Regions from separate parts of the Clostridium sp. ETTB3 genome, predicted to be linked through region 1. Evidence: predicted binding sites of a transcription regulator. Region 1 holds the regulator's gene; the other holds the start of a gene.
What was found. Region 1 encodes CtsR, which represses protease genes until heat stress. Its sites were predicted from a motif close to AAGGTCAANNAAGGTCAAAT; they were not measured.
Positions count from the first base shown of each region.

Region 2: clpB (ATP-dependent chaperone ClpB) is a predicted target of CtsR. The motif match lies at 1,965-1,984, and genes of this name have one in related genera.

Region 1 is NZ_CP199832.1:175,877-190,075, reverse strand. Features, by position in the region: gene disA (DNA integrity scanning diadenylate cyclase DisA) at 1-426, opposite strand, end outside; gene radA (DNA repair protein RadA) at 640-2,031, opposite strand; gene nagB (glucosamine-6-phosphate deaminase) at 2,130-2,864, opposite strand; gene ACUN06_RS00900 (GntR family transcriptional regulator) at 2,861-3,583, opposite strand; gene ACUN06_RS00895 (hypothetical protein) at 3,722-3,892, shown strand; gene ACUN06_RS00890 (ATP-dependent Clp protease ATP-binding subunit) at 3,986-6,424, opposite strand; gene ACUN06_RS00885 (CtsR family transcriptional regulator) at 6,519-6,974, opposite strand; gene ACUN06_RS00880 (DUF362 domain-containing protein) at 7,260-7,430, opposite strand; gene ACUN06_RS00875 (PSP1 domain-containing protein) at 7,618-8,523, opposite strand; gene ACUN06_RS00870 (DNA polymerase III subunit delta') at 8,526-9,458, opposite strand; gene ACUN06_RS00865 (cyclic-di-AMP receptor) at 9,483-9,818, opposite strand; gene ACUN06_RS00860 (dTMP kinase) at 10,035-10,712, opposite strand; gene ACUN06_RS00855 (sigma factor G inhibitor Gin) at 10,746-10,964, opposite strand; gene ACUN06_RS00850 (hypothetical protein) at 11,123-11,602, opposite strand; gene ACUN06_RS00845 (magnesium transporter CorA family protein) at 11,849-12,793, shown strand; tRNA gene ACUN06_RS00840 (tRNA-Cys) at 13,061-13,135, opposite strand; tRNA gene ACUN06_RS00835 (tRNA-Phe) at 13,141-13,216, opposite strand; rRNA gene rrf (5S ribosomal RNA) at 13,222-13,338, opposite strand; rRNA gene ACUN06_RS00825 (23S ribosomal RNA) at 13,403-14,199, opposite strand, start outside.
Region 2 is NZ_CP199832.1:1,000,225-1,018,651, forward strand. Features, by position in the region: gene ACUN06_RS04910 (AraC family transcriptional regulator) at 1-1,785, opposite strand, end outside; gene clpB (ATP-dependent chaperone ClpB) at 2,035-4,635, shown strand; gene ACUN06_RS04920 (MFS transporter) at 4,691-5,869, opposite strand; gene ACUN06_RS04925 (aldo/keto reductase) at 5,958-6,107, opposite strand; tRNA gene ACUN06_RS04930 (tRNA-Gly) at 6,294-6,367, shown strand; tRNA gene ACUN06_RS04935 (tRNA-His) at 6,372-6,447, shown strand; tRNA gene ACUN06_RS04940 (tRNA-Gln) at 6,451-6,525, shown strand; tRNA gene ACUN06_RS04945 (tRNA-Lys) at 6,531-6,606, shown strand; gene ACUN06_RS04950 (hypothetical protein) at 6,796-6,921, shown strand; gene ACUN06_RS04955 (hypothetical protein) at 6,931-7,071, shown strand; gene ACUN06_RS04960 (alpha/beta-type small acid-soluble spore protein) at 7,153-7,335, opposite strand; gene ACUN06_RS04965 (ECF transporter S component) at 7,568-8,158, opposite strand; gene ACUN06_RS04970 (hypothetical protein) at 8,339-8,674, shown strand; gene ACUN06_RS04975 (TcaA 3rd/4th domain-containing protein) at 8,681-9,922, shown strand; gene ACUN06_RS04980 (murein hydrolase activator EnvC family protein) at 9,953-11,230, shown strand; gene ACUN06_RS04985 (hypothetical protein) at 11,643-11,861, shown strand; gene tig (trigger factor) at 12,152-13,429, shown strand; gene clpP (ATP-dependent Clp endopeptidase proteolytic subunit ClpP) at 13,593-14,189, shown strand; gene clpX (ATP-dependent Clp protease ATP-binding subunit ClpX) at 14,225-15,520, shown strand; gene lonB (ATP-dependent protease LonB) at 15,661-17,316, shown strand; gene lon (endopeptidase La) at 17,493-18,427, shown strand, end outside.

The DNA.
Region 1 (14,199 bases):
TTGTAATACATATTTTATATCGCCTTTATATACAGTTATAATATTTCTTCTTTGAGATATAGCTACAACAATTGTATCTGTTTGTTTTGCTATTCTTTGTGCTGTTCTGTGTCTTGTACCTGTTTCATAAGTAGGAACTGTTGGATCTGGCAATAATTGTGCATTAGCACAAACTATTTTTCTTAAATCTTGACTTAAGACTATTGCCCCATCCATTTTTGCTAATTCATAAATATAAGCTGGAGTATATTCTGCATTAATAGTAAATCCTCCATCTACAATGCTCATTACTTCTTCTGAATCACCAAAAACTATTAATCCACCAGTCTTAGCTCTTAAAATATTTTCTAATCCCTCTCTTAAATTTGTTCCTGGACTAATTATTTTTAATATATTTTTTATTTCATTATCATCCTTAATTCTCATTTAATCACCTGATCCATTATTTTTACCTAGTATCTATATTTATGTATTAAAGCTAACTATTCTCAGCCTATTTAAAATTTCATATTACTAACATATATAATATTACTATTATATAAATATTAACTCAACGTTTTTGTAAATATTTATAAATATTATTATTTATAGTTTTTTTTACAAAAAAACAAGTATAAATTAATATACTTGTTTAAATTTTTATCTATATACATCAGCTATAACATCATTTAATGTCTTCATAGCCATTATTTTTATATTAGGTATATTTACATCTTTGATAAAGGAATCTTTTGCAACATATACTTTCTTAAAGCCCATTCTTGCAAGCTCTTTTACTCTTATTTCTAATGAAGGTACCTTTTTTAATTCTCCCGTTAAGCCTACATCTGCTATAAAAGCAATATTAGCTTCTATTCCTCTTTGCTTTACAGATGAAACTATGCTCATTATTACAGCTAAGTTTATTCCTTGCTCTTTAATTCTCATTCCACCAGTAGTTTTTATAATAACATTTTTATCATAAAGTCCTATTCCACCTCTTTGTTCTAATATTGATATTAACGTATTAAGTTTATCCTTTCCCAAGGTTTCCCCTATTCTAGTTGGATAAGGAGTAAATGTCTTAGATACTAAACTTTCTATTTCTGTTATTATAGGTCTTGAACCTTCCTTTATAACAGTTAATGTACTTCCTGAAACTACTTCTCCCTCTTCCCTTTTTGTCATAAAAAACTCTGAAGGATTATCTATAGATACCATTCCTCTTTCGGACATTTGAAAAAATCCTGTTTCTCCAGTACTTCCAAATCTATTTTTTGAACTAACTAATCCTCTTAATTCTTCATCTGTATCACATTCTATAATCAATACAGTATCAACTAAATGTTCTAAAGCTCTTAATCCTGCTAATTCATCAGCTTTAGTCATTTGCCCAACTATTATAACTGCACGCTGTCTTTTGTCGTCTTTAGCAATTCTTAATAATTCATTTGCACATTCCATAGTTTGTGTTGGTGAGCCTGCTCTTGCTGGTAAAAATGCTTCCATAGTAAAGGTTTGAATACTATCTATTATCAATAAATCTGGATCAATTTCATTAACAGCATCAACAACATTATCCATACTAGTTTCTTGAACTACCCAAATATTATCATCAATTTTATCTAAAATTCTATCTGCTCTATTCTTAATTTGACTATCACTTTCTTCACCTGAAGCATAAATAACTTTATATCCACTTTGGGCTATATTATCTGCTACTTGTAATAACAAAGTTGATTTACCTGCTCCTGGTCGTGCTGTTATTATAGTAATTGAATCTTTAACTATTCCGCCACCCATTACTCTATCAAATTCATTTATTCCAGTTACAATTCTATCACTTTTACTTGATTTAACTTCTGATAACTTTTTAATTGGCTTCTTACTTAATTGTCTTACTTTTGTAGCTTCTTTTGCTGCCTTATTTTGCTGAACTACCTGCTCTTCATTAAATGTATTCCAATTGCTACAATCAGGACACTTTCCCATCCATTTTGGTGATTCATATCCACATTCCTCACATACAAATACAGATTTTATTTTTGCCATTTTATTCACCACTCTATCTATATTAATTTTCTTATTTTAATATATCACACATAAAATATAAAAAAAATAAACCATAATATAATCTTATGGCTTATTCTTTATAAATTATTTATTAATTTTGCAGCTGCTTTATCTACTATTACAGTTACATCTCCATGCATTTGTAACATAGAAGCTGGATTTTCTGTTGTAATTTTTCCTGAAAATAATCCCTTTATAGCTTCTGCCTTACTTTCTCCTGACGCAATTAATACTATCTTTTTTGCTTTCATTATTTCTCCTAAACCCATAGTGATTGCTCTCTTAGGTACTTCATCAATAGTATCAAAAAATCTTGAGTTAGCTTTTATAGTATCTTCTGTTAATGTTATTACATGAGTTCCTGAAGATAACTCTTTATCTGGTTCATTAAATGCTATATGCCCATTGTTTCCAACACCTAATAATTGAACATCTATTCCACCAAGCTCTTCCATCTTCTTATCATATTCCTTACATTCAGCATTTAAATCTTGAGCTAGCCCATTAGGAACAATAGTATTATTAATATTTATATTAACATGATTAAATAAGTTTTCATTCATAAAATGTCTATAACTTTGCTCATGTTCTGGATTTAATCCAACATATTCATCAAGATTTACTGTTTTAATTTTTGAAAAATCTAATTCTCCATCTTGATACATTTTAATTAATTCTTTATACATTCCAACTGGTGAACCTCCAGTAGCTAATCCTAAAATAGCATTTGGCTTTTCTTTTATAGTGCTTGCAAGCTCTCTTGCTGCCACCTTACTTAATTCTTCATAATTATCAACAGTTATTAATTTCATATTATCTCTCCTTCCTTTCTTGAAATATTAACTTGTAATGTAAACTTATCTGATTTATAATACGCTTCCTCTAAAAATAACAATTTATTTGAATTAGTAAATATTTTACTTGTTGTTTTTAATATTGGTGTATTTTCTTCACATTCTAATAAAATTCTCATTTCACTATTTAAATTAACTGCTACTATAGATGAATTAGAATGACTAATAACATATCCAAAGCCTTCTAATACTTTATATAACGAGCCCTCTAACATTTCTTCATTAATATTTCCACAATAATCAACTGGAATATATACAGTTTCTAGTGCAACACATTCTCCATCTACAATTCTTTGCCTTGTTATTTTATACAACTTGTCTAACACAAAAATATCTTGCATATCATCTGGAGTATCTATGATTTTAAAATAAACAACATTAGTTTTTAGTTTTCTACCACTTTGTTTAATCATTTCAGTAAAACTCATCATATCTTTTTGATTTACTTTTTGTTCACATACAAAAGTACCTTTTCCTTTTTTTCTAACTAAGATACCTTCTTGAACTAATTCTCCAATTGCTTGTCTTATTGTCATCCTACTGACTTCATATATTTCACAAAGTTCTCTTTCACTAGCTATACATTCTCCAGCCTTCCAAACTCCCCTAGCAATTTTTTTAATTAAATCATTTTTTAATTGATAATACACTGGTATTGGACTATTCTTATCTATCATAATTATCACTCCCAAATTCATTATATTATATATACATATAGTTGTCTATACCAGTTGAAAATATTTTTATTCGCAAATAATACATAATTATTTATTATTTGGAAATAATATTCATATAAATCCTAAGGAGATGGTATTTTGATAGATAAATCTTATTTAAAAAAAGTTCAGTCAAAAAATATTTTAAATGACTATAAACCTAAAAACTTATCTAGTAATTATGCTAATAATTCAACTTTAGATTGTATAGAAAATATGATTGTTAATTCCAATTTAGATGAAAATATACATGATGACAACATTAAATAAATTATAAAGAAAAAAAGTAAGAACAATATGAACTGCACCCTGTCAAATTGACAAGTGGCAGTTAAATAAAGTCTTACTTTTTTCTTTATAATTTTATCTATGAGAAAAAACTAATATTTCATCTTTACATTCAACTTTTAGTTTATCTCCAACTTTTATTTCCCCCTTAAGCAATTCATCACTTAATTTATCTACTATTTCTCTATTAATTATTCCTCTTAAAGGTCTTGCTCCAAACTCAAGATTCTTATTTTTATTAATAAGAAACTTATTTAAATCCTCTTCATAAATTAAATCAATATTTTTTTCTTTTAACCTACTTATAGTATCATTTAACATTAAATTTACTATTTTTAGTGTATCTTCTTCTTTTAATTGATTAAATACTATTATATCATCTACCCTATTTAAAAATTCTGGCTTAAATGCTACCTTTAATTCTTCTAATACTATATCCTTTATTTTCTCATATTCTGCTTCATTTGCGTTAAAGCTAGTATCAAATCCAACTTTTCTTTGATTTTTTATTTTTTGAGCACCAACATTAGATGTCATAATAACAATAGTATTTTTAAAATCTATAACTTTACCTTTACCATCTGTTAATCTTCCATCCTCCATAATTTGCAATAAGATATTAAATACATCTGGATGTGCCTTTTCAATTTCATCTAATAAAACAACCGAATATGGTTTTCTCCTTACAGCTTCTGATAATTGACCACCTTCTTCATATCCAACATATCCTGGAGGAGCACCAATTAATCTTGAAACAGAATGTTTTTCCATATATTCAGACATATCAATCCTAATTAAATTGCTCATTTTTCCAAACATAACTTCTGCTAACACATTGCAAAGTTCTGTTTTTCCAACACCAGTTGGTCCACAAAAAATAAATGTTCCAATTGGCCTATTTGGATTTTTAAGACCAACTCTAGCTCGTTTAACTGCCCTTGTTAATGATTTTATAGCTTCTTCTTGACCAACTATTCTCTTTTTCAATATATCTTCTAAATGTAATAACTTATCTGACTCTTTTTCAGTTAATCTTTCTACTGGTACTTTAGTCCATATTGAAACAACCTTTGCAATATCATCTTCATCAACTGTTTGAACTTCTGTACAACTATGAGCTCTCCATTCATTTTTAATTTTTTCAAAATCTTCTTTTAAAATTCTTTCATTATCTCTCAAGCTAGCAGCTTTTTCAAAATCTTGATTTTTAATTGCATCTTCTTTTTCATTAATTACTTTTTCAATATTTAATTCTTTTTGTTTAATTTCTGGTGGCAAAGTTAGTCTTGAAATTCTTACCTTGGCTGCAGCTTCATCTATTAAGTCAATTGCCTTATCTGGCATATATCTATCAGTTATATATCTATCTGCTAAATCCACAGCCATATATAATGCACTATCTGTAATTTTAACTTTATGATGTGATTCATATTTATCCCTTAATCCAAATAAAATATTTATTGTTTCCTTTTTAGTTGGTGGTTCAACATTTACAGTTTGAAATCTTCTTTCTAAAGCTGCATCTTTTTCTATATGCTTTCTATATTCATCAATTGTTGTTGCACCTATACATTTTATTTCTCCCCTTGCTAAAGCAGGCTTCAAAATATTAGATGCATCAATAGCTCCTTCAGCACCACCAGCACCAACTATAGTATGAATTTCATCAATGAAAATTATAATATCATCTTCATTCTTAAGTTCATTCATTACTTTCTTTAATCTTTCTTCAAATTCCCCTCTATATTTTGCTCCTGCAATCATAGATGTAATATCTAAAACTAACAATCTTTTACTTCTTAAACTTTCAGGGACATCTCCAGCTACAATTTTTTGTGCTAATCCTTCTATTATAGCTGTTTTTCCTACACCTGGTTCACCAATTAAACAAGGATTATTCTTTATTCTCCTACATAATATTTCTAAAACTCTTTGAGTTTCCTCTTCTCTTCCTATTACAGGATCAAGTTTTCCTTCTTGTGCATTTTGAGTTAAATCAGTACTATATTGATCTAATACAGGAGTTTTATTTTGCTTTTTCTCTTTTTGTATTGATTTCTTATTTTCTCTAAGTTCATTTCCTGAAATATATTTATCTAACTCTTGTTTAATTAAAGTAAAATCTGCCTTACTGCTTGTTAAAATAGTAAAAGCTACTCCTTCGCCTTCATTTATTAGCGCCATTAATATATGTTCAGGATTTATAAAACTATGCCCATATTTTCTTGCTATATCTAAACTATCATCAAATAATCTCTTTGCTCTTGGTGTTAATAACATTTCTCCTGTTAAAATTTCATCATCACCAAATCCTAAATAATCTTCAGTCATTTTTTTTACTTTATCTATAGTAATTCCGTTATTAGTTAAAAGCTGACCTGCATACCCATTTTCCTTTAATATTCCTAATAAAACATGCTCAGTTCCAATATACCCATGTTTAAAACTTTGAGATTCTTGTTGTGCTTCTATTAATACAACCTGTGCTCTTTCTGTAAACCTCCCAAAAATCACAGTGTCACCTCCAAATAAAATCTAATATAGATTAATATAAAATTTTATAAATATGACCCAACCCTTTACTACTTTTATCACTCTACTATAATTATTATGATAAAATTACCATTATAATACCCTTAAGTATCTCAGCTCTTAGTTTATTTTTATCTTCTGTTAATATTAAAGTTCTATCGTTAATTGATATTTTTACAATTTCAAGTTCCCTTTTCGTAATTAATTCTTTTTCACATAAATACTCTAAAAGCAATACTGCAGAATTATAAGTTAAGCTAACCCCTATTGCATTATTGATTGCTTCTAATTGTTGTTCCTTGTTTGTATAATTTACTCTTCTAATTATAATATAGCCACCACCACCTCTTCTACTTTCAATCATATATCCCTTTTCAGATGTAAATCTTGTAGTTAATACATAATTTATTTGAGATGGTGCACAGTTAAATTTATCTGCTAACTCATTTCTTTGAATAATTACCTCCTTATCTTCTTCCTCTTCTATCATGTCATTTATAAACTGTGCTATTATATCTGAAATTCTTGCCACAATTTCACCTTCCTAAACGTTATTTGACCTTCTTTGACTTTAATTATATATAAAATTTTTTTCACTGTCTATTACATAAATTTAGTATTTTTATTTAAATTATTTAATTATTACTTATTTTTTATAAATTTCATTTAATTTATAACTTTCTCTATCATTTTAATAATAATTAAATTTTTAATACTTATATTTTATACATATTTATAAATTAAAATTTTTATATCCTTATATAAATGATTTATACGTAAAAAAGGGTCATCCTATTTGATGACCCTTTTGGTTAAATTAAGCTTCAGCTGGAGCTCCTACTGGACAAACATTTGCACAGTTTCCACAATCGATACAAGTATCTGCATCAATAACGAATTGAGTATCTCCTTGGCTTATAGCGTTAACTGGACATTCAGCTGCGCAAGCTCCACAGTTAACACATGAATCATTAATTGCATATGCCATTAAAAACACCTCCCCAATATTTTAATAACATAATTATTTTATCATACCTACTTTTTTTTTTAAAGCTAAAGTTAATTTTTAACATATAAATACATTTTTGTATTAATTTTATAATTTTCAATAAATTTTAATAAATTTTTTAAATCATTTATAAAAATACAGTGAATTAATTTATTAATTTTTATTTCTAATTTCCTTTAATTAAATCCTTAATTAATTTTCTATCTTCTTCTGATTCAACTTCTAACTTTATATCATCATCATCAATAGAATCTTCATAATGTCCTTTTATAAGTTCAATATTATCAATTTTAAATTCTTCTAATACTTCTTCTTCTCCCTTTTTAAGTTTAACTTTAATGCTTTCCTTAACAATATTGTTTGAGAATACTTCCCCTGTACCCTCACTAGTTTTTACTATTGAACCAACCTTAGGCATTCTCTTTCTTATATCTTCATAAGTACTTTGTTCATAATTTAAACAACACATAAGCCTTCCACAAATACCTGATATTTTAGTTGGATTTAGTGATAAATTTTGTTCCTTTGCCATCTTAATTGAAACAGATGCAAAATCTCCTAAAAAACTTGAACAACACATTGGTCTTCCACAAGGGCCAAGACCACCTAACATTTTTGCTTCATCTCTCACTCCAATTTGTCTAAGCTCTATACGAGTCTTAAATATTGTTGCTAAATCCTTAACTAAATCTCTAAAATCAACTCTTCCATCTGCTGTGAAATAAAAAATAACCTTATTATTATCAAAGGTATATTCTACATCTATAAGTTTCATTGTTAATCCATGTTCTTGAATTTTCTTTAAACATATATCAAAGGCATCTTTTTCCTTATCTTTGTTTTTAAAATGTTTTTCTATATCCTCATTAGTTGCTATTCTTAATACACTTTTAAGTGGTGAAACTATATCATTCTCATTTATTTCCTTTATTCCAATTACACATTCACCAAATTCAATTCCTCTAGCAGTTTCTACTACTACATATGTATCCTTTTGTATATTCATATCAGCTGGATCAAAATAATATATCTTACCAGCTTTTTTAAATCTTACACCTACAACCTTTATCATATTTAACCCTCCATGAAGCCCATTAACATTACACGTAGTGTCATTCCCCAACTAACATTACTTTTAATGTTTCTTCGAGCTTCTTCTATTGTCTTTATCATATTATTTAATTTTTTAAATGACATTTCCTTAGTAAGTTCTTTTATATCTTCAAGTTTATCACTATTTATGATAAATTCCTCATTTTCAATTTCCTTGTTTATTAAAATATCTCTTATAAATAATCCAAATATATTTAATACTTCTTCTTTATCATTTTTTAAATTGCTAAAACTTTCTTCTTGCTGCAATATATCTTCTAAATCATTTTTATTTAAATTTTTAATTAATATAACAATATTGTTTCTTAACTCTCTTAATTTATCATCATTAAAATACCTATCTATTCTACCTGGTACCCCTTCACTAAAAGCTATTGCTGATTTGATTTCATTTTCATCATAATTAAACTTCTTAATTTTTATATATTCATATAATTCACTTTTAGTTAATGGCTTTAATTTATAAATTTCACATCTAGATTTTATTGTATCTAAAATCAATTCCAAACTTTCACATAATATTATTATGTAAACTCCTTTTGGAGGTTCTTCTATAGTTTTTAGTAATGTATTTTGTGCTTGAATTGTAAGCTTATTCCCCTCATGAATAATAATTACCTTTTTATCTTTTTCAAATGGTTTTTTATATACTTCTTCTATTATATCTCTAACATCATCTACTCCAAATGATGATTTTTCACTTGAATAATTAATAATATCTACATATTCCCTATCTAAATCTCCATTTAAAATGAACTTAGCTAAAATATTAGCTAACTTACCCTTTCCAACTCCGTCTTCTCCTGCAATGAGGTGTGCATGAGAAAGAGTATTTTTTAAACATCTCTGTTTAAAATTATTAATTAAAGCTTCATGTCCTATAAAGTCCCTCATACAGCCACCTCCTAATCAACTTAATTAAACTTTATAAAATTGATCTACATCTAAAACAAATATTGTAGCTCCACCAACTTCAACTTCAATTGGATAAGGCACATACATTCCTGAATTTGTGCCAATTGTATTTGGTGTTGATGTAGGAACCATTTCTTTTCTTCTTTTACAAACATCTTCAATAACATTAATAAGGTTTTTAACTTCCTTTTCTTCAACACCAATCATTAATGTAGTATTTCCTGATTTTAAAAACCCACCTGTAGTAGCTAATTTAGTTACTCTATAATCTTTATCTGTTAATTCTTCAATTAAATCTATAGCATCATCATCTTGTACTATAGCTAAAACTAATTTCATACCATATACCTCCATTCATTAATAAATTCTTCTTATATATTTTATCATAAATATATAAAAAGTTACTAAAACTTTATATTTAAATAATATATTATATTAATATTTACTGTTATCTTCTATTTATTTTAAATATTAATATATTGTAATAAAAAAGGATTGTAAAAAAATAAAATTATAACTTAAAATAATTTGTTTTTTAAACAACCCAATCAAAATCTATATATAATTTTTTACTTTTTCATAAATATCATTACTTATTTCTTCAATACTTCTAAGTTTAGAATCCTTACAACATTTAATAACATCCCAATTATATTTTTCTGCAATATATAATGAATTATTATAAGAATTTATTAGATACTCTTTATTACTTTCATGAATATCCTTTGTTTCTCCACCAGTAAACTTATTAGCTCTATTTTTCATAAGTTCTTGACTTACTTCTGGTTCTACATCTAAAAATATTATATGATCTGGTTTAGGTATTTGATAGATATTAAACTCTAAATCATATAACCATTCAATATACTTATCCTTTTCATCATCTTTTAATTTAGCTGCTTGATGTACCATATTAGAAGTAGTATATCTATCACTTATAATTATTCCACCATTGTTATAAAATTCACCCCATTTAGTTTTATAAGATGCATATCTATCGGCAGCATAAAAAGTTGATGAAATATAGGGATTGACAGCACTAGGATTTTTTCCAAAATCACCATTCAAATACATTTTAACTAATGCTGATGAATCACTATCATAATCAGGAAATGTAATTTTTAAACATTTCTTACCTTCTTGAATTAATCTTTCATATAATCTTTGTGATTGAGTTGCTTTTCCACTAGCATCTGAACCTGATTCAATAATTATTAATTTTCCTTTACCCATCCTTACAATCCTTTCAAGTATCTTAAAGTTAATTTATTTATTTTTTATAATCTTATGTGCTATAGAATTCTTAATTTTATTTTTTATAATCTCATATTCATCACTACCAACGTCTATTAAATTCATTCTTTCAATACATTTATTACAAATAAAATTATTGATTATTTGAATTCCATCTCCAATACATTCATTCTCACATATTATACAATATTTCTTTGAATCTCTCCATATATCTTTATTACTAATCTCCATAAATATATCCCTCCTTTTTTATTAAGTCTTGCCCTTATATTTAATCTCTATACCTAATTTCTTATTATTACTATAAATATTTTATTTAAATTTAATAAAAAAATAAGCTAGCTATAAAAAATTAATATAACTACCTTATTTTATCTATATTTATAATTTTAATTTACTGATTTAATTCGGGAAATTAAAGTATCACTTGGTTCAAAAACAAACCTATATACTTTTCCATTTTTTCTATATATACATAATAACTTTTTTTCATTATTAAATTTTCTAATATAATGTTTTACACATTTACATTTATTATACTCTTTTGGAGCATTATTTTTTTCTCCAATATAAAGTATATCTTTTATCTTAACGCTTTCAACATTTTCTTCATTTTTACTTTTTATTTTATTTATTATTAGTTTATCGTAAATTATACAATATTTATAAGAAAGCTTACACTTGCTAGTTTGCTTACATACTACTATTAATGTTATTATAATAAGAAAAACTTCTGCACAATATTTAATTTCAATATTTTTCTCAAAATTAATTTTAAAAAATTGATATATATATAATGTAACAGTAATAGTTAATAACGAAACTATTATTGCAATTGTTTTTTTCCCTCGTTTAATTTCTTTATGCATAATTATATCCCCCAAATATTTCTATATTATTTTCTCTAACAATATTTTGATTATACTAATTTTATAAAAGAAAGTACAAGCTTATATTTTCTTTTATATCTCTAGTTTATTGATTATTTAATTAATATATTAAAATATCTTATTTAATCTAACTGTTAATCACAAATAATCATATTTTTAAAATCTAATACTTTTTATGATATAATCCTATTATAGAATTTATTATTTAATAGAGAGGTAACATTTATGATTCAAATATACAAAAGCATAAGTGAAACAAATTCATCATTAAAGCAATTAGATTCAATTGAAAATGGTTGTTGGATTAATATTGTTGCACCATCAGAAGAAGAATTAATATTAATTTCTAAAAAAACTGGTGTTCCACTAAATTTCTTACGAGCTCCACTTGATGATGAAGAAACTTCTAGAATAGATGTTGAAGATGGGTTTACATTAGTAGTTGTAGATATTCCATTCACTGAAATGGAGGATAATTCACTAACTTATGATACTTATCCCTTAGCTATAATTCATTCTGAAAAAGAAATTATCACTGTTTGTCTAAAAAATAGTAGAATACTGACAGATTTCATAAATGGAAGAATTAAATCGTTTTTTTCATTTAAAAAATCTAGATTTATATTACAAATTTTAAATAGAATTTCTACTTATTATTTAATTTATCTTAGACAAATAGATAAAAAAAGTGTAATGATTGAAAAAAGATTACATAAATCAATGAAAAATAGAGAATTAATTCAATTACATTCATTAGAAAAATCACTTGTTTATTTCTCTACTTCATTAAAAGCTAATGAAGTAACTTTAGAAAAAATGCTTAAAATGGATATAATGCAAAAATACAAGGATGATCAAGACGTATTAGAGGATGTAATTATCGAAAATAAACAAGCCATAGAAATGACTGATATATATAGTAACATTTTATCTAGTACAATGGATTTCTTTGCTTCTGTTATATCAAATAACCTTAATATAGTTATGAAGGTTCTTGCATCAGTTACCATATTAATGGCTATTCCAACTATTATTGGTGGAATTTTTGGAATGAATGTAGCTTTACCCCTTCAAGATAATCCACAAGGATTTATTATAATTATATTTCTTACAATTATTTTAACACTTATAACTGCATTTATTTTATATAAAAAAGATATGTTTAGTTAATTATAAAGATTTAATTATAAAGATATCCACAATTAAATTAAATTTAATTGTGGATATCTTTATTTATTATGTTAATAATTTTGTTAGTAATTTATTTCTTATAAAAATTAAAACCCAAGTAGATATATCTACATATACTTTGTAATATCAAATTTATAGTTCTAAATCTTAAAATTCATTTATATTACTAATTTTATTACTTCAAAAATTTTATATTTTCTTATATATAAAATAAAAAAAACCTACAAGAAAACTTGTAGGTTTTTTTGGAGGCGCCACCCAGATTTGAACTGGGGAATAAAGGTTTTGCAGACCTCTGCCTTACCACTTGGCTATGGCGCCATACCTGGTGGCTCGACCAGGAATCGAACCAGGGACACGAGGATTTTCAGTCCTCTGCTCTACCGACTGAGCTATCGAGCCACATTACCTAGCAACGTTCTACTCTCCCACACGGTCACCCATGCAGTACCATCGACGCTATAGAGCTTAACTGTCCTGTTCGGAATGGGAAGGAGTGTTTCCTCTATGCCATCATCACTAGATATTACTTATTAATTTTTGAAATAATTTATTCTTTCAAAATTGCATATGAATTATTTTATATTATTGGTCAAGCCCTCGACCTATTAGTATCAGTCAGCTACATACGTTACCGCACTTCCACCTCTGACCTATCAACCTTGTGTTCTTCAAGGGGTCTTACTAGCTTATGCTATGGGAAATCTCATCTTGAGGGGGGCTTCACGCTTAGATGCTTTCAGCGTTTATCCCTTCCCGACTTAGCTACCCAGCCATGCTCTTGGCAGAACAACTGGTGCACCAGAGGTCAGTCCATCCCGGTCCTCTCGTACTAAGGACAGCTCCTCTCAAATTTCCTACGCCCGCGACGGATAGGGACCGAACTGTCTCACGACGTTCTGAACCCAGCTCGCGTGCCGCTTTAATGGGCGAACAGCCCAACCCTTGGGACCTACTACAGCCCCAGGATGCGACGAGCCGACATCGAGGTGCCAAACCTCCCCGTCGATGTGGACTCTTGGGGGAGATCAGCCTGTTATCCCCGAGGTAGCTTTTATCCGTTGAGCGATGGCCCTCCCACGAGGTACCACCGGATCACTAAGCCCGACTTTCGTCCCTGCTCGACTTGTAGGTCTCGCAGTCAGGCTCCCTTCTGCCTTTGCACTCTACGAACGATTTCCGACCGTTCTGAGGGAACCTTTGGGCGCCTCCGTTACTTTTTAGGAGGCGACCGCCCCAGTCAAACTGCCCACCTAACAATGTCCAGTCACCAGATTCATGGCGTCCTGTTAGAACCCCAGTACTGTCAGGGTGGTATCCCAAGGTTGACTCCACTAAGGCTGACGCCCTAGTTTCCCAGTCTCCCACCTATCCTGTACAGACAA
Region 2 (18,427 bases), 830 kb from region 1:
TACGCCACCTTTTTGATAAACATCTTCATAACAGGCTAAAGAAGATACATTATCATTATGAGAATATAAAAGTATTGCATAATAATCTTCAGCCTTAGTAACTATGTAACCATCATCTAAAGAAACTATATTGTTTCCAAGTTTATTTAAAAGATAATAGGCATAATAAGAAGGTTTTCTAATTCCCATATCATTTACTATTCCTGGAGCACCGATAAATACTTCATTAGTTATATTAATTTCTTTTTCTAAAACGTCAAATGCTTTTAAAAAAGTTAATGAATTTTTCTTAAAAATAGTGTTATGAATTATATATGGCAACATATAAGCTGTATCATAAATAGAGTTTAAATGAGAAGTAACTAAAAAATCGTCATTTGATACAGTTAAGTTATAGTTAGTTGTTATAAATTCACGTAACTTATTTTTTATTGGCAATGATAATCTAGAATCAAATTGAAATTTAAATTCAGTTATATCAACTATATCTAATTCTTCAAAATAATCAATAAAACTAGTTAATATATTTATATATTTTTCTAAGGAATAATCTAGATTATCTAATAAAATTAAAGGTTTAATGTAAATAGTAGATAAAAATTCTAAAACTCCTTTAGCTTTATTCCAATTATAAAAATCAGAATCTAAAAATATACCCATATCACTATGAAACATTTTTTCAAGTCTACCATACTCAAAGTGTATTTCTTCTTGTATTTCTTCCAATATATCTTTATTATCTTCAATTAAAAGGTCAAAAGATTCTCCTAAGTTAATACATTCTTTAAAAATTTTTTCAAAAGGTTTAATTATTTTATCCATATCAACATGAACATTCCAAAGTTTATTTTCAAAATTAAATCTACTGTAATTATCTAAACTATATGATAATGAATCTAAGGCATCTTTTAATGAAAGTTCAGTAAGTTGTTTAGAGTTTTCATATAATTTTTCTGTAGTTACATTTTTCTTTCTATATTGAAGAGGGGTACAACCATAATAGACTTTAAAGTTTTTATTATAATATCTAACATGAGAAAAGCCTATTTCTTCTGAGATTTCAGAAATACTCATATCGCTATCTAAAAGTAATTTTATTGATTCCTCTACTCTTGTTAAATTAATTAAATCTGTGAAGCTATATCCAGTAGCATATTTTATTTCATGAGATAGATAGTGTGGACTTAAAAACTCTTTTTTAGCAATTTCTTGTAAAGTTATATTGTTGTTATAATTATTAAATATATATTTTGCAATTCTATGATACCTATCTAGTTGTTCAGTTTTTTCTTTTAATTCCTCTTTTTCATGAGTTAGATAATGAAAGTTATTAATAAGGTGGTAAAGTAAGGTTCTTAATAATTCTTCAATTTCCTCATCATAATCTTCAAGTTTTTGAACATATTCACAAAGTATTTCTGAAAGTAATATTTTTAATTCATCATATTCAATACCATTTTGATTTTCAATATTACTAGAATTAGTATAAAAAAATACATTATTTATATCCTTATAATATTTGCTGAAGAAATAAGGGTCTATATTGAAAATTAAAACTTTATTATCACCATTTCCTTGAATTTCATGAGCTTCGTCTGAATTTATTATTTCAACTTCTTTTTCATTTAACATAAAGGAATCAGTATCAATTTTTATATGCAATGAACCTTTTAATATATATATAATTTCCATTGAATTATGCCAATGAATAGGATAATTTTTTATATTTAAATACGAAATTTTTATTGGTAAATCAAAGGGGTATTTTATATATTCTTTTCTCAAAATTTCACCTCAATTCTATATTAAATTATTTTGTAAATATTATAACAATAAATCCAAATAAAAACAAAAAATAAATTTTAAATTTGTTATAATAAAATATAGAAAAAATTATTATAATTAATAGAAAAATATGGGAAAAATAGCGTATAATAAAAATGTAAAATTTTTAATAAAATTTACTTTGACTTTCTTTGACTTTTGTATTAAAATCAAATTAAAGTTAAAAATACTAATAAGAGGTGAGAATGAATGAATGTTGAGAGAATGACATTAAGAGTGCAACAAGCATTAAATGATGCAAATTTAATTGCAGTAAAATATAATCACCAACAAATTGATGTGATTCATTTATTTGCTGCATTAGTAGAAGCTGATGATGGGTTAATACCAAATATATTCACTAAAATGGGCATAAATGTTAAGTTGCTAAAAGTAGATATAAAAAATGCATTAGATAAAATGCCAAAGGTTATGGGTGAAGGTGCAAATAGTTCAGGTGTATATATTACAAGACAAGTTGATGAAGTTCTTATAAAAGCTGATGATTTAGCTAAAAAGTTTGGAGATTCTTATATTAGTGTAGAGCATTTGCTATTAGCAATAATTGATGTTGATAAAAATGGACCTTCTAAACAAATCTTAAACAAATACAACATAACAAAAGATAGTTTTATGAAGGTATTATCAGAAGTAAGAGGAAATCAAAGAGTGGATACACAAGACCCAGAAGGAACTTATGATGCTCTTGCTAAATATGGTACTAATTTAGTTGAACTTGCTAAAAAGCATAAATTAGATCCAGTAATAGGAAGAGAGGAGGAAATTAGAAGAACTATTAGAATACTTTCAAGAAGAACTAAGAATAATCCCGTATTAATTGGTGAACCTGGTGTTGGTAAAACAGCTATTGTTGAAGGTTTAGCAGAAAGAATAGTAAGAGGAGATGTTCCTGAAGGGTTAAAAGATAAGATTATATTTTCTTTAGATATGGGTTCATTGATAGCTGGTGCTAAATATAGAGGTGAATTTGAAGAAAGATTAAAAGCTGTTTTAAAGGAAGTTCAAAACAGTGAAGGTAAAATTATATTATTTATAGATGAAATTCATACTATAGTTGGAGCTGGTAAAACTGATGGTGCTATGGATGCAGGTAATTTAATTAAGCCATTACTTGCAAGAGGTGAGTTGCATTGTATAGGTGCAACAACTTTTGATGAATATAGACAATATATTGAAAAGGATAAAGCACTTGAAAGAAGATTTCAACCTGTTATTGTTGATGAACCATCAGTAGAAGATGCAATTTCAATATTAAGAGGGTTAAAAGAAAGGTTTGAAATTCATCATGGAGTTAGAATTCATGATTCTGCTATAGTTGCAGCAGTAAAACTTTCTGATAGATATATTCAAGATAGATATTTACCAGATAAAGCTATTGACCTTATTGATGAAGCTGGAGCTATGATAAGAACAGAAATAGATTCATTACCAGCAGAATTAGATGCAATTAGAAGAAGAATTGTACAGCTTGAAATAGAGAAAGAAGCTTTAACAAGAGAAAAAGATGAAGGTTCTAAGAAGAAATTAGAAGCTTTGGAAAAGGAATATTCAGAATTAAAAGCTAAAAATGATGAAATGACAGCTAAATTTGATAGAGAAAAGGGAGCTATTTTAAAATTAAAAGAATTAAAGGAGAAGCTTGATGAAGCTAGAGGAAATCTTGAAGTAGCTCAAAGACAATATGACTATAATAAAGCAGCTGAAATTCAATATGGTGAAATTCCTAGTTTAGAATCAGCTATTGAACAAATGGAAGTTGAAGTTAAAGAGAATTATGAAGGCGCTTTATTAAAAGAAGAAGTTACTGAAGAAGAAGTTTCACAAGTTTTATCTAAATGGACTGGAATTCCAGTATATAACTTGCTTGAAGGAGAAAGAGAAAAATTATTAAGACTTGAATCTGAAATGGAAAAGAGAGTAATTGGTCAAGAAGAAGCTATTAAATCAGTTACTTCATCAATTTTAAGAGCAAGGGCAGGTCTTAAAGATATAAATAGACCAATTGGTTCATTTATTTTCTTAGGTCCTACAGGGGTTGGTAAGACAGAACTTGCGAAAACTTTAGCAAGAAATCTTTTTGACTCAGAGGAAAATATTATAAGAATTGATATGTCTGAATATATGGAAAAGCATGCTGTATCAAGATTAGTTGGAGCGCCTCCAGGATATGTAGGATATGAAGAAGGTGGGCAACTAACAGAAGCTGTTAGAAGAAAGCCTTATAGTGTAATATTATTTGATGAAATTGAAAAGGCACATGAAGATGTATTTAACATGTTCTTACAAATACTAGATGATGGTAGACTTACAGATAATAAAGGTAAAACAGTTGATTTCAAAAATACAATTATTATTATGACTTCTAATATAGGAAGTAGCTATCTTTTAGAAAATAAGTGTGAAGATGGTATAGATCCACAAATAAGAGAAGAAGTAATGAATGAAATGAAAATGAGATTTAAACCAGAGTTCTTAAACAGAGTTGATGATATTATAATGTTTAAGCCATTATCTGAAACAGGAATAACTAAGATTATTGATATATTTGTAGGTGAAGTAGCTAATAGATTAAAGGATAGAAATATTACACTTGATATTACTCCAGAAGCTAAGCATATTTTAGCTGTTGAGGGATATGATCCAGTTTATGGTGCAAGACCACTTAAGAGATATATTCAAAATACTTTAGAAAATAAATTAGCAAGAATGATAATTACTGGAGATGTTAATTATGGCTCTCATGTTGTAATTGATGGCAAAGATAATGAAATAATCATTAAATCTGAATAATAAAGTTAAAGGGTAAAACTTAAATATGTAAGTTTTACCCTTTTCAAATTATATTTTAAACAATATTACTTTCAGTTACATTTGAGTTCATAGGTAGCATTATAATAAATGCAATTAATATTATTAAAGCGGAAATAAGGAATGGAAGTTTATTTCCTAAATCAAATATGAATCCTGCTAATAGTGAACCAGTAACTTGTCCTATTGCTTTAGATGAATTAAGTACTCCCATTAAGGAACCATAATTTCCTTTTGATAATTTAGTAATTATACTTTGTTGTAAAGGTATATGTATACTAGCAAAAGTAGTGAATATTATAGCAAAAGTTAAAAATAAAGTAGTATTTTTAAAGAGTACCATTAAACTTAAGGATATACTAAGACAAAGAGTAATAACCTTACAAACATTAACTTCTTTAAAGTGTTTAGCAAGTAAAGGGGTAAAAGTTAAATTTGCTATGAATCCTAATATTCCTACAACTGCTAAAAACCCACCTATAAATGTTGGAGGAAGGTTAAGTACATCTTCAATATAGTAATTTATACTTGAATTGTAACTTGTTGAAGCAAAATAAAAAGCAGTAACTAATAAAAGCATAATTATAAGGTTTTTTGTTAAAATTGTAGAAAAATTTATTTTTTTATTATTATAATTAGTAGTTTTATTTAAATTATTTTCGTTAACTGGTTCTTCTAATAAAAAGTAAACTAATGTAGCTAATATAATGCAAAATATAAATTGTGATAAAAATGTATATTTAAAATTATTATTTCCTATTATTCCACCAAGTAAAGAGCCAAATGCACAACCAATAGTATTTGCAGCAGAATAATAAGTGATAAACTTAACTCTGTTTTCTTTATTTGTAATGTCAGTTAAGTATGCCATTGATACAGTAAGATAACTAACTACAAAAAATCCACCTGTAAATCTAAAAATTAATATTATAATTGGGTTTGTATTAAAACCAAATCCAAGTTGGCTAATTCCATATCCTAAAGCACCATAAATTAAAAATTTAATTCTTCCTTTTTTATCAGATAAAGATCCCCAAAATGGTGAACCAATAAAATTTCCTATTGACATAGCTGCAAAGAACAATCCAAACATAAATGTAGGTAACTTAAGATTAGTTATAAACATTGGTGTGACAGGATGAGCCATATTAAATGTAAGTGAGCTAAATATAGTTAAAAGTATAATAAATATTAATGATTTATTTTTAGTTTTCATTATTCCTCCATATTTAATTGTTTAATATTATATTTTCCCTTAAGGATGAAGACATGGTAAGTGCTTCACTAAAAATTTATTCTGATTTTCATTTTCCATAAATATCAGCATGATCAAAAAAATTAATACCACATTTTAAAGCTGTATTAATTAGTTTGTTAACTGAAGTTTTATTCATAGTTGAAAGTCTCATGCAGCCAAGACCTATTTCGGATGCTTTAATATTACCATTCGACATTATTATTTCTTTCATAAATATAATCCTCTCCATGATATGAATTGTTAATTAATCATTTATATTATATCATTCAGGGATATTATAAGTCTATGTTAATAAACTGCTAAAAAAAATAAATAAAAAAATGAAAAAAATAGTGTTGACAAATATCGACAAGCATAATATACTAAACAACGTAGTAGATGTGCGGGTATCGTATATCGGTAATACTCCAGCCTTCCAAGCTGGAAAGGTGGGTTCGATTCCCACTACCCGCTCCATATGGTGAACGTAGTTCAGTTGGTAGAGCGCCAGTTTGTGGCACTGGTTGTCGTGGGTTCGAGTCCCATCGTTCACCCCATATAGGGATATCGCCAAGCGGTAAGGCACCACACTTTGACTGTGGTATTCGTAGGTTCGAATCCTGCTATCCCTGCCATTTTTAGTTTACTAGCTCAGTCGGTAGATCACTTGAATTTTAATCAAGGTGCCCGGGATTAAATTCCTGGGTAAGCAACCAAAAGCAACTAAGAAAATTCTTAGTTGCTTTTTTATATTTCAAATGGATTAATATATAAGTATTACAATTAATGTTAATAATGAAAATATAAATTTTTATAGCTGTCATACAGGATGGTGGAATGATGAAATAGAACCTTTTAAATATCAAGCAGATAAGCTATTAAATAATCAAAGACTTTCTTTTATAATGGGTGATTTTAATAATAATGCATATGCAAAAGATGAAGGATATGATTATTTAATAAAAAATGGGTTAATAGATACTTATACTTTAGTTCAGGTCAAAGATAACGGGGTTACTGTTAAAGGTTAAATTGCAAGCTTGGAATCACAAAGTGAAGATAAAAGATTAGATTTAATTCTTGTAAATAAGAAAATAGATGTTTTAAAGTCGAATGTTATTTTAAATGGGGAAAATGAAGAGGTTATTTCAGAGCATTATGGAGTAGAAGTTATAATATAATTAAAAAAATAAAAATGGGCAGAGAGTGAAACAAGAGCTTCACTCTCTATTTTTTATTAACTTATTTGGTTTTTTAGTTAGTTATTTCATTCCTTGTTCGTATTGTTCAACCATTCTTTTAACCATTTCTCCACCAACGCTTCCGCATTGTTTTGAAGTTAAGTTACCGTTGTAGTCTGTGAAAGGAACACCCATTTCGCTTGCTACTTCATTTTTAAATTTTGATAATCCGTTTTTTGCTTCTGGTACTAACTTTTGAGCCATAAAAGACCCTCCTTTAAATAAATTAATATTTATTTTTATTTGTAAGTAATTAATTTTTACTTACACTAGTATTATGTGTAATATGAATTTATATAATCTATTAAAGTAAAGGAAATAAAGGAAAAAAGGAATATATTAAGTAAGATGTGGAAGAAAGTTTTTATAAAAATAATTAAATATGTTTAAAATAAAAAATACACACCTCTAATTAGTGTGTATTAAATAAGATTGTTTATTTTCTTTTAAATTTTAACATAGTAACAACTATTGGAACTGTTATAAGAGCTGATACTATAGCTTCAGGAACTCCATTTGTTAATCCAACAGTAAGTAATGTTCCTGCAACAGCTTCTCTTGAAATTTCTCTTGCTTGTGCATATCTATCAAGATAAAGAATATAAGTTAAACCTAAAACTCCAACTGTATTAGTTAAAGTACCTAAAATTGCTGAAATTCCAACGCATATTCCAGTATTTTTGATTTTATGTTTTAATAATTTAAATGAATAATAACTGATAACTCCAATTAATATTCGAGGAATTAATGCAATTATAGGATTCCAAAAGATAAATGAAGTTAAACCAGGTGCTGTGATATTTTGATACATTGAAAATAAACCAAAAATTAATCCAACAGCAATACCAACAATAGGACCCTCTAATAATGCACCTATAATAACAGGAATATGCATTATTGTAAGACTAAAAATTGGTAAGCGAATTAATCCTAAGCCACTTATACCAAGGAAAATAGAAATTCCACCTAATGCACCAATAAGAACAAGCCTTCTAGTTTTATTACTAGAATTAGTATTTCTTTTCATTTGTTTCTCTCCTCATAAAAATAATGTTCAATTTTAAATTTAATATAAATATGGAAAATATTCAAGTATTATTAAAATGATGAAGAAATAATATTAAAAATCATAAAAGAAAATATTGAATATGATGATATTAATATTATATTATGAAAGTGTAAATTAATTATATAAGGAGAGGATAAAATGAATTTATTTACTATCGATGGATTAAGTTTTAATAAAGAGGATTTTCTAGACAATATAAATGAATATGAGGATATAATTGCAATAATTGAGGAATTACAAGAAAATTTAAAATATGATGAAATTGAGTGCGTTGGGGAAAACGAATGTTGTAATAAAACTAAAAAAAATTACATAGTTGAAATTCAAGGATTTATAAATCAAAATGATGAATTTATAACTATGGAAGAGGCAAAAGAAAATAATCAATTAAATAGTGGAGTTATGGACTTATTTGTAATTAGGTTATATAAATGTGTAGATTGTGGGAAATGGATAATAGATATATTGGAGTAATTATTAATGATATCAAAAAATAATAGCTTTAAAGATATAACAGAAAAAATAAAGTTTTATATAAGTAATTTTACAGTAAATATAAAGAAAATAATTAAAAAAAATAAGCTTATAGTTGTTTCTTTATTTTCATTTATTATATTTATGTTGGTTAGTATGTTTTTTTTAATTAATTTAAATCAAGATAAGATTATAGATAAATTAAATGAAGCGCTATTAAATGAAAATAAAGTAAGAATTTCTAAATTTGTAATGGTTAATGAAAAAAAAGTTTCTGAGCAGGAATTAGAACCATTAATTAACTATTATAATGAAAATCAAGAAAAAATAACAAATTTAATAAATGGATTAAGAACAGAGGGAAGATATGGTGCTTTTAAAGTTATAGTTAAGAAAAATATTTTTTATAAAAGATACTATATAAATATAAATACTGTAGAAATTGAATTTACATCAAATTTAAATAATATTGAAGTTGAATTTGGAAATAAAAAATTTAAGTTAATGAATGAAGCAAAATTTGATGTTATACCAGGAATTTATGAATTAAAATATACTTATAAAACGGAATACGGTGATATTACTGAAAAAGTTAATTTAAGTATAGTTGAAAATAAAAAAATAAATCTTGATGTCAATGGAAACTATATTACTTTATATTCTAATTTTAATGATGCTGAAGTTTTTATAAATGATAAATATACTGGATTATCAGCAAAAGATATTGTTAATTTTGGGCCTATACCAAGGGATAAAGAAATTTTAATTAAATTAAAAAAAGAGTTTCCTTGGGGCAAAATAGAAAGTGAAGAAGTTGATATAAGTAATAAAGAATATTTAAAGCTTGATATTAATATGGCAAATGATAATTTAATTAATATGATAAATCAAGATATAAGTAAATTTTATAATTCAGTATTTGAAGCATTAAATAAAAAAAATAAAGATGAAATACTAAACTGTACTGAAGAAGTAAAAGATACAATTTATAGTTACATAAATGAAAAGAGTATTTTGTTTTCTAATAATTATGAAATTAATAATATAAATGTTGAAATTGAAAAAAGTGATTTTAGATATGAGGATTACATATATAAAGCAAGTATATTAACTAAAGCAAGTTATAACATTTCTAAAAATCTACTTCCGTTTTTAGAAACAAAATATGAAAATTATTTTTTATTAAATTTGGAATATGTAGAAAATGGATTTAAAGTAATAAGAATACAAAAGATAAATATAGATTAGTAGATATAACAACAGATAATGGGGGAAAATATGAATTTTAAAGATAAAATTATTTATTCTGTTATAATTGCATTAACAATTAATACAAGCTATGTTTTTGCAGAAAAAAGTAATTCTATAAAAAATGAGATAAATGAAAATAAAGATAAAATTCAAAGTTTAGAGGAAGAAAAGTCGAATATAAATAATCAAATTGAGAAAAATCAAAATGAAATTGATAATTTACAAAGTAGTATTACTGAAAAGGAAAATGAGTTATATAATATTCAAAAAAAAATAAGTAGTTATCAAAAAGAAATAGATAATATTCAAGTAGAAATAACAAAATTAAATTTATCTATAAAAGAAAGTAAATTAGAAGTAGAAAATAAAGAAAATTATATTTTAGAATTGAAAAAAGAAGAAAAACGACTTAAAGAATTATTAGATTCTAGAATAAGAAGTGTTTATAAGGTTGATTTATCAAGGCAATGTGTTTATATGATATTAAAGAGTCAAAATATATTTGAGGTATTTCAAAATTTAACTAATATAAATAAAATAGTAAGTTTTGATAAAGAAATAATAAAAACTTATAAAGAAAATCAACAAATAATTTCAAATGAAGTTGCAGAAATAAAAATAAAAATAAAAGAACAAGAAGAAGATCAACTTGTTATAGAGGAAAAACAAAGTGAAATTATTAATGCTAAAAATGAAGTAGTTGCTATTCAAAAGGAAGAGGAAAATAAAAGAAATGAACTTTTAGCATTACAAAGAGAAAAGAAAAATACGGTTATAGCATTAGAAGAAAATAGTGAAAAAATAAATGGAAAAATTGCTGAAATAGAAGAACATAATAAGGAGTTAGAAGCTGAACTTGATAGAATAATTAACAATGTTAGTGGAAGCAACGGAAGTGGAGGAAATTTAGTAACGGAAAGTGGATTTTTGAGGCCTATTTCAGGAAGGATTACAAGCAATTATGGTTATAGAGTAAATCCTGTTACTGGAGAGTACAAGTTGCATAAAGGAATAGACTATGCAGGTAATTATGGTGACCCTATTAAAGCGTCTAAAAGTGGTGTTGTTGAGTATTCAGGATGGATTAGTGGATATGGAAATACAATTATTTTAGGTCATGGAAATGGAGTTCAAACATTATATCCTCATGCTCAAACACTAAATGTTAGTGTTGGAGAAAAGGTATCACAAGGTGATGTTATTGCAACTGTAGGTTCAACTGGAAATAGTACAGGTCCTCATTTACACTTTGAGATAAGAATAAATGGACAACCTGTAGATCCTTTACAATATATACCTTATTAACAAAAGAGGGGATGTCGCATTAAGAATAAATACTACAATATATTGTGTATAAAAGTTTTAGGGCGACATCCCCTTTTGAATAAGCAATACATATAATGAAAATACTATTTAAATATGTTAATATTATTAAAGTTTATGGTAGTAAAAAATAAAAAAAACACCTGTGCAAAACTTGCACAGGTTAAGGGATTACAATCGCTTAAGAAAGGGAATAAGCGATTGTGTGGGGTTTTATTAAAACTCTATAATCTTGTAAAATTATAGAGTGGTATGGGCTATTAATTATAGTATCTTATAAATACTATAACTTTATTATACAATATAATTTAATAAAATCAAATAATATTTACAAAAAAAGATGAAAAAAATTTTTTTATGTATAAAAATAGAAAAAATGAAGGAAGAGTTAAAGATGAAAAGTGACTTTTATAAGGAAATGAAAACAAAAAAAAGAGAAAATGTTTTAAAAGATACTCCTGAATATGAAGCGTATTCAGAAAATGAAGTTAAATTGACAATTGAGGAAATGAGGGGGTTAGGGCTTGTTTCTTGTGGTGGATGCTGTAGCAAAAATAAAGGAGGTTGTAGCAAGAAGAAAGGATGTAATACTGGATGTTGTATAAAAAGTTAATAAGATAAAATTAAAAAAATAAAATGTCGAATTATGGCGTAGAAGAGTTTGGGAAAATGTATTTTTAGAATGATTAAAAAATTGTTATACCAAATTATAGAAATAATCTAAAGTATAAACTATTAAATGTTGATGAAGATTACTATATTATATATAGTGTAATATATGAGTTAACTATATATTGATTTTTAATTTTTATGAACAAACATTTGAAAAAATTAGCTTTAATATGTTATAATAAGCTAGTTGTATTAATCAAACAAGAGATACTTTTTTAGGAGGAATATACAATGGAAGCTAAAATGGAAAAAATCGATGTAAATGTCGTTAAATTTGAAGTAAAGGTTGAAGCAGCTAAGTTTAGCGAAGCTTTAACAAAAGCTTATAAGAAAAATGTTAAAAAATTCAACGTACCAGGATTTAGAAAAGGTAAAGTTCCTATGAACGTTGTTAAACAATATTATGGATTAGGAGTTCTTTTAGAAGATGCTGTTAACTTTGCAATAGAAGAATCTTATAGCGAAGTATTAAAAGAAAATAACATAATCCCAGTTGACTATCCAAAAGTTGATGTTGTTCAAGTTGAAGAAGGAAAAGACTTTATCTATACAGCTGAAGTAACTGTTTATCCAGAAGTTGAATTAGGAGAATATAAAGGATTATCAGTAGAAAAGAAAACTTATGAAGTAACTGAAGAAGAAGTTTCTAAGAAGCTTAAAGAAATGCAAGAAAAGAATGCTAGAGTTGAAACTAAAGAAGAAGGAACTGTTGAAAATGGAAACATAGCAGTTATCGACTTTAAAGGATTCGTTGATGGAGAAGCATTCCAAGGTGGAGAAGGTCACGATTATTCTCTAGAAATTGGTTCAAAGACTTTCATTGATAATTTTGAAGAGCAATTAGTTGGAGCAAAGGTTAATGATACAGTAGAAGTAAATGTTACTTTCCCGGAAAATTATGGTAAAGAAGAATTAAATGGTAAGCCAGCTAAATTCGAAGTTACTATTAAAGAAATAAAGGTAAAGGAATTACCAGAATTAGATGATGAATTTGCTAAAGAAGCTTCAGAATTTGAAACAATAGCAGATTTAAAAGCTGATGTTACTAAAAAGTTAGAAAAAGCTAACACTGAAAGAGCAGAAAGAGAATATGAAGAAGCTGTAATAAATGCTGTTGCAGAAAATGCAAAAGTTGAAATTCCAGCTGTTATGGTGGAAAAAGAAGTAGATAAAATGGTTCAAAATTTAGAACAAAGATTACAATATCAAGGTTTAACTTTAGACCAATACTTCCAATTCACTGGAACTGATGAAGCAAAAATGAGAGAATATATGAGAGAAAATGCAGGAACTAAGGTTAAAGTTGATTTAGTTTTAGAAGCAATAGAAAAAGCTGAAAACATAGATGCAACTGAAGAAGAAATAAAAGAAAAAGCTATAGAAGTTGCTAAAATGTATTCTGCAACTGAAAATGATAAAATGGTAGACTTATTAATGCAAAGTCAACAAGCTGCATTAAGAGCTGATGTAATGAGAAATAAAACATTAAACTTAATACTAGGAAAATAATAAATAGACCTAATTTAATTGCCAGAAGAAATTCTGGCAATTATTCAAATATTTCTTTAACAAAATAAAGTAAATTTTATATAATTTTAATATAATTACTTTTGAATAGTTGGATATATTATTAAATAAGAAAGGGTTTAAAGAGAAAAGGAGGTAATTAAGTATGAGCAATTATATTCCATACGTTGTAGAACAAACAGGCAGAGGAGAAAGGTCTTACGATATATTCTCAAGACTTTTAAAGGACAGAATAATAATGCTTAGTGGTGAAGTAAATGATGTAACTGCTAATCTTGTGGTGGCTCAGTTATTATTCTTAGAAAGTGAGGATCCGGATAAAGATATATATCTTTACATAAATAGTCCAGGAGGATCAATTACTTCAGGAATGGCTATTTATGATACTATGCAATATATAAATTGTGATGTAAGTACAATTTGTATAGGAATGGCAGCTTCAATGGGAGCATTTTTATTAAGTAGTGGAGCAAAAGGTAAGAGATTTGCTCTTCCAAATAGTGAAATCATGATACATCAACCTTTAGGTGGATTCCAAGGTCAAGCAACTGATATAGATATTCATGCAAAAAGAATATTAAAAATAAAGGAAACTTTAACAAGAACAATGGCCGAATCTACTAATGGTAAAGTGGATTATGAAACTATGGTTCAAATGTGCGAAAGAGATAATTTCATGAGCGCTGATGAAGCATTAAATATTGGATTAATTGATGAAGTTATAGTAAAGAATAAAAAATAATTTTGGCAATGTTTATGCCAAAGTGAGGTGAGGTTATGGCTAAATACGAAGATAAGAAGCAGTTAAAATGTTCATTTTGTGGCAAAAATCAAGATCAAGTTAAAAGATTAATTGCTGGTCCAGGTGTATATATTTGTGATGAATGTATAGATTTATGTTCAGATATAATTCAAGATGAATTTGAAGATAATGTAGAATTAGACACTACGGTTCTTCCAAAACCTAATGAAATTAAAGAGTACTTAGATCAATATGTAATTGGTCAAGAAAGAGCTAAGAGAGCATTATCTGTTGCTGTGTATAATCACTATAAAAGAGTAAAAGCAAATATGGTAGATGATGATATAGAACTTCAAAAGAGTAATATATTATTATTAGGTCCTACAGGTTCTGGTAAGACACTTTTAGCACAAACATTAGCTAAATTCTTAAATGTTCCATTTGCTATAGCAGATGCAACTACATTGACTGAAGCGGGATATGTAGGGGAAGATGTAGAAAATATATTATTAAAATTAATACAAAATGCTGACTATGATGTAGAAAAAGCTGAAAAAGGTATAGTATATATTGATGAAATCGATAAGATTGCTAGAAAATCTGAAAATCCATCAATAACAAGAGATGTATCTGGTGAAGGTGTTCAACAAGCTTTATTAAAAATATTAGAAGGTACAACAGCTTCTGTTCCACCACAAGGTGGAAGAAAACATCCACATCAAGAGTTTATTCAAATTAATACTTCAAATATTTTATTTATTTGTGGTGGAGCTTTTGATGGAATTGATAAAATTATTCAAAAGAGAACAAGAGTTAGCACAATGGGATTTGGTGCAGAAATTCAATCTAAAGAAACAAAAGATGTAGGAGAATTATTAAAAAATGTTCTTCCAGAAGATTTATTAAAGTTTGGATTAATTCCAGAGTTTGTTGGAAGATTGCCAATGGTAGTTTCTTTAGAATCATTAGATCAAAAAGCATTAATTAATATTTTAAGTCAACCTAAAAATGCATTAGTAAAACAATATAGTAAATTATTTGAAATTGACAATGTTGAATTAGAGTTTACTGATGATGCACTTAAAGCAATTGCTGATGAAGCTATAGCAAGAAAAACAGGAGCTAGAGGTTTAAGAGCAATTGTAGAAGATTTAATGATAGATGTTATGTTTGATGTACCTTCTGATGAAAATATAAGTAAAGTTATTATAACAGAAGAGTCAATTAAGTTTAAAAAATTACCTGAATTAGTAAGATTAGGTGAAAATGAAGTTAGACCTGTTTTAAAATCAAAAAAAACTAAAAAAAGAAAGGGCATGGAAACTGCCTAAATGAATACCTCTAGTTATCTAGGGGTATTTTTTTATTAATAAAATAGAAAATATTATTTGATATCACAATAATTGGAATAATAGATTTGCTAAAAGTTAATAATAAAAATAAAACTTATAAAAAGGTAGGGTAAATATTTATGAGTGAAGTAATGATTATTTTGCAAATGATAATGTTAATTTTATTTATTATCTATTTGTTTAATAATAATAGAGCAATGAATTCTAAGAGTGTGGTTATTGATAAAGAAAATAAAAAGGAAATGGAAAAACTCTTAAAAATGAAAAGAATAAAGCTTACAGAGCCATTAACAGAAAAAAGTAGACCTACTTGCTTTGAGGAAATAATAGGTCAAGAAGATGGAATTAAAGCATTAAAAGCGGCTATTTGTGGACCAAATCCACAACATGTTATAATTTATGGGCCGCCGGGGATTGGAAAAACTGCAGCAGCAAGATTAGTATTAGAAGAGGCTAAAAAAAGGGAAAGGTCACCTTTTGGAAAAGATGCTAAATTTGTAGAAATAGATGCAACAACGATTAGGTTTGATGAAAGAGGTATTGCAGATCCATTAATTGGTTCAGTTCATGATCCAATTTATCAGGGGGCAGGTTCTTTAGGTATAGCTGGAATACCACAACCTAAGGCTGGAGCAGTTACAAAAGCTCATGGAGGTATTTTATTTATTGATGAAATAGGAGAATTACAACCAATAGAAATGAATAAATTACTTAAAGTGCTAGAGGATAGAAAGGTTTTTTTAGATAGTTCATATTATAGTTCTGAAGATCCTAATATGCCTACTTATATTAAAGAAATATTTGATAACGGATTACCTGCTGATTTTAGACTTATTGGAGCAACAACTAGAAATCCAGATGAAATAATTCCAGCAATTAGATCACGATGTGTAGAAGTATTTTTTAGAGGGTTAAAACCAAATGAAATAAAGGAAATTGCTAAGGAGGCTATTAACAAGGTTGGACTAAAAGTAAGTGATAATGGATTAAATATTATAAGTAGGTTTTGCAGTAATGGAAGAGAGGTAGTTAATTTAATTCAATTATGTTCTGGAATAGCAATTAATGAAGAAAGGAACTACATTACAGAAGAAGATATTAAATGGGTAATAGAAAATGGGCAATATACAGAAGTAGAAGAAAAGAAAGTATCAAAAAAACCTATGGTAGGAGTTGTAAATGGGTTAGCTGTGTATGGTGCCAATTTAGGCATTCTTATGGAAATTGAAGTAACTGCAAGAAAAATAAAAGGAAGAAAAGGTGAACTTAAGGTTTCTGGAATAGTAGAAGAAGAAGAATTTTCAATGAATAATAAAAAAATAAAAAGAAAAAGTACAGCTTTTTCATCAATACAAAATGTATTAACAGCATTAAATAATATATATAATTTAAAATGTGATGAATATGATATACATATAAATATACCTGGTGGAATACCAGTAGATGGTCCATCAGCTGGTATTGCAATTGCAACTGCAATATATAGTGCTATATTGAATAAACCAGTAAATAATAAAATTGCAATGACAGGTGAAATTAGTCTTTTAGGTATGGTTGGAGTTATTGGAGGAGTCAATGCAAAAATATTAGCAGCTAAAAGTGCTGGAGCAAATAAGGTAATAATTCCAAGTGGAAATTGGAATGAAAATTTTTTAAATTATAAGGGGATAAAAGTGATTCCTGTAAGTAATATTAAAGAAGTATTCAATTTAAGTATTTTAAATATAGAAAAAAGTGACATAAATATACTTTCAGCTAAAACTAATAAAAAATAAATTAAAGCGACAAATACTTTTTAGTAAGTATTTGTCGTTTATTATATGTAGAAAATTTTGCTGGAAAGTGATAAGCTTATATTATATACATCATAAAGTTGAAATAAATCGATTTTATGTGTATAATCTAAAAAGTTAGTTAGAATAATTTAAGGTGATTAGAATGGAGGGGGAAAATGAATAGTGAATCAATTTTATTACCAGTAATACCGTTAAGAGGGATTACTATTTTTCCCAATATGATTATACATTTTGATATTGGAAGAGAAAAATCAGTTGCATCTCTTGAACAAGCTATGTTGAAAGATGGAAATATATTTTTAGTAACTCAAAAAGATCCAAATCTTGAACTTCCTGAAGATAAAAATGATATATATAGTATAGGTACTATATGTAAAATAAAACAAATACTTAAGCTTCCAAAAGGAGGAGCTACAAGAGTATTAGTAGAAGGAATAGAAAGAGCTGAAGTTATAGACTTTATAGTTAATGAAACTTTTCTTGAATGTAATGTTAAAAAGATATTAGATAAGGAATCTGATGTTGAAGATAAGGAAGATACAGCTTTTAAAAATCAATTAATAAAGGCATTTGATGAATATATATATGCTACAGAATGTGATGAAAGTAAAGTATCAAGCTTAATTGATCAAGAAAATAATTTAAGTAAGATATCAGATTTAGTAGCTGCTTACATGCAATTAAGTGATGAAAAAAAGCAAATTATATTAGAAACTATAGATGTTCATGAAAGAATAGAAAAATTATTAATATTTATAGAAGAAGAAATTCAAATAGTTCAAATAGAAAAAGAAATAAGTAATAAGGTTAAAACAAAAATAGATAAAAGTAATAAAGAGTATTTTTTAAGAGAACAAATTAAAGCTATTCAACAAGAACTTGGCGAAGATGAACAAGCTAGAGAAGTCAGTAAATATGTAAGTTATCTTAGAAAATCTAAATTATCTAAACAAGTAAAAGAAAAAGCACAGTATGAAATAGATAGATTATTAAAGGCTAATTCTGGAGATGCTAATTATATTAGAAATTACCTTGATTGGTTAATAGCTTTACCATGGGGAAAAGCTACAAAAGATTCTTTTGATATAGA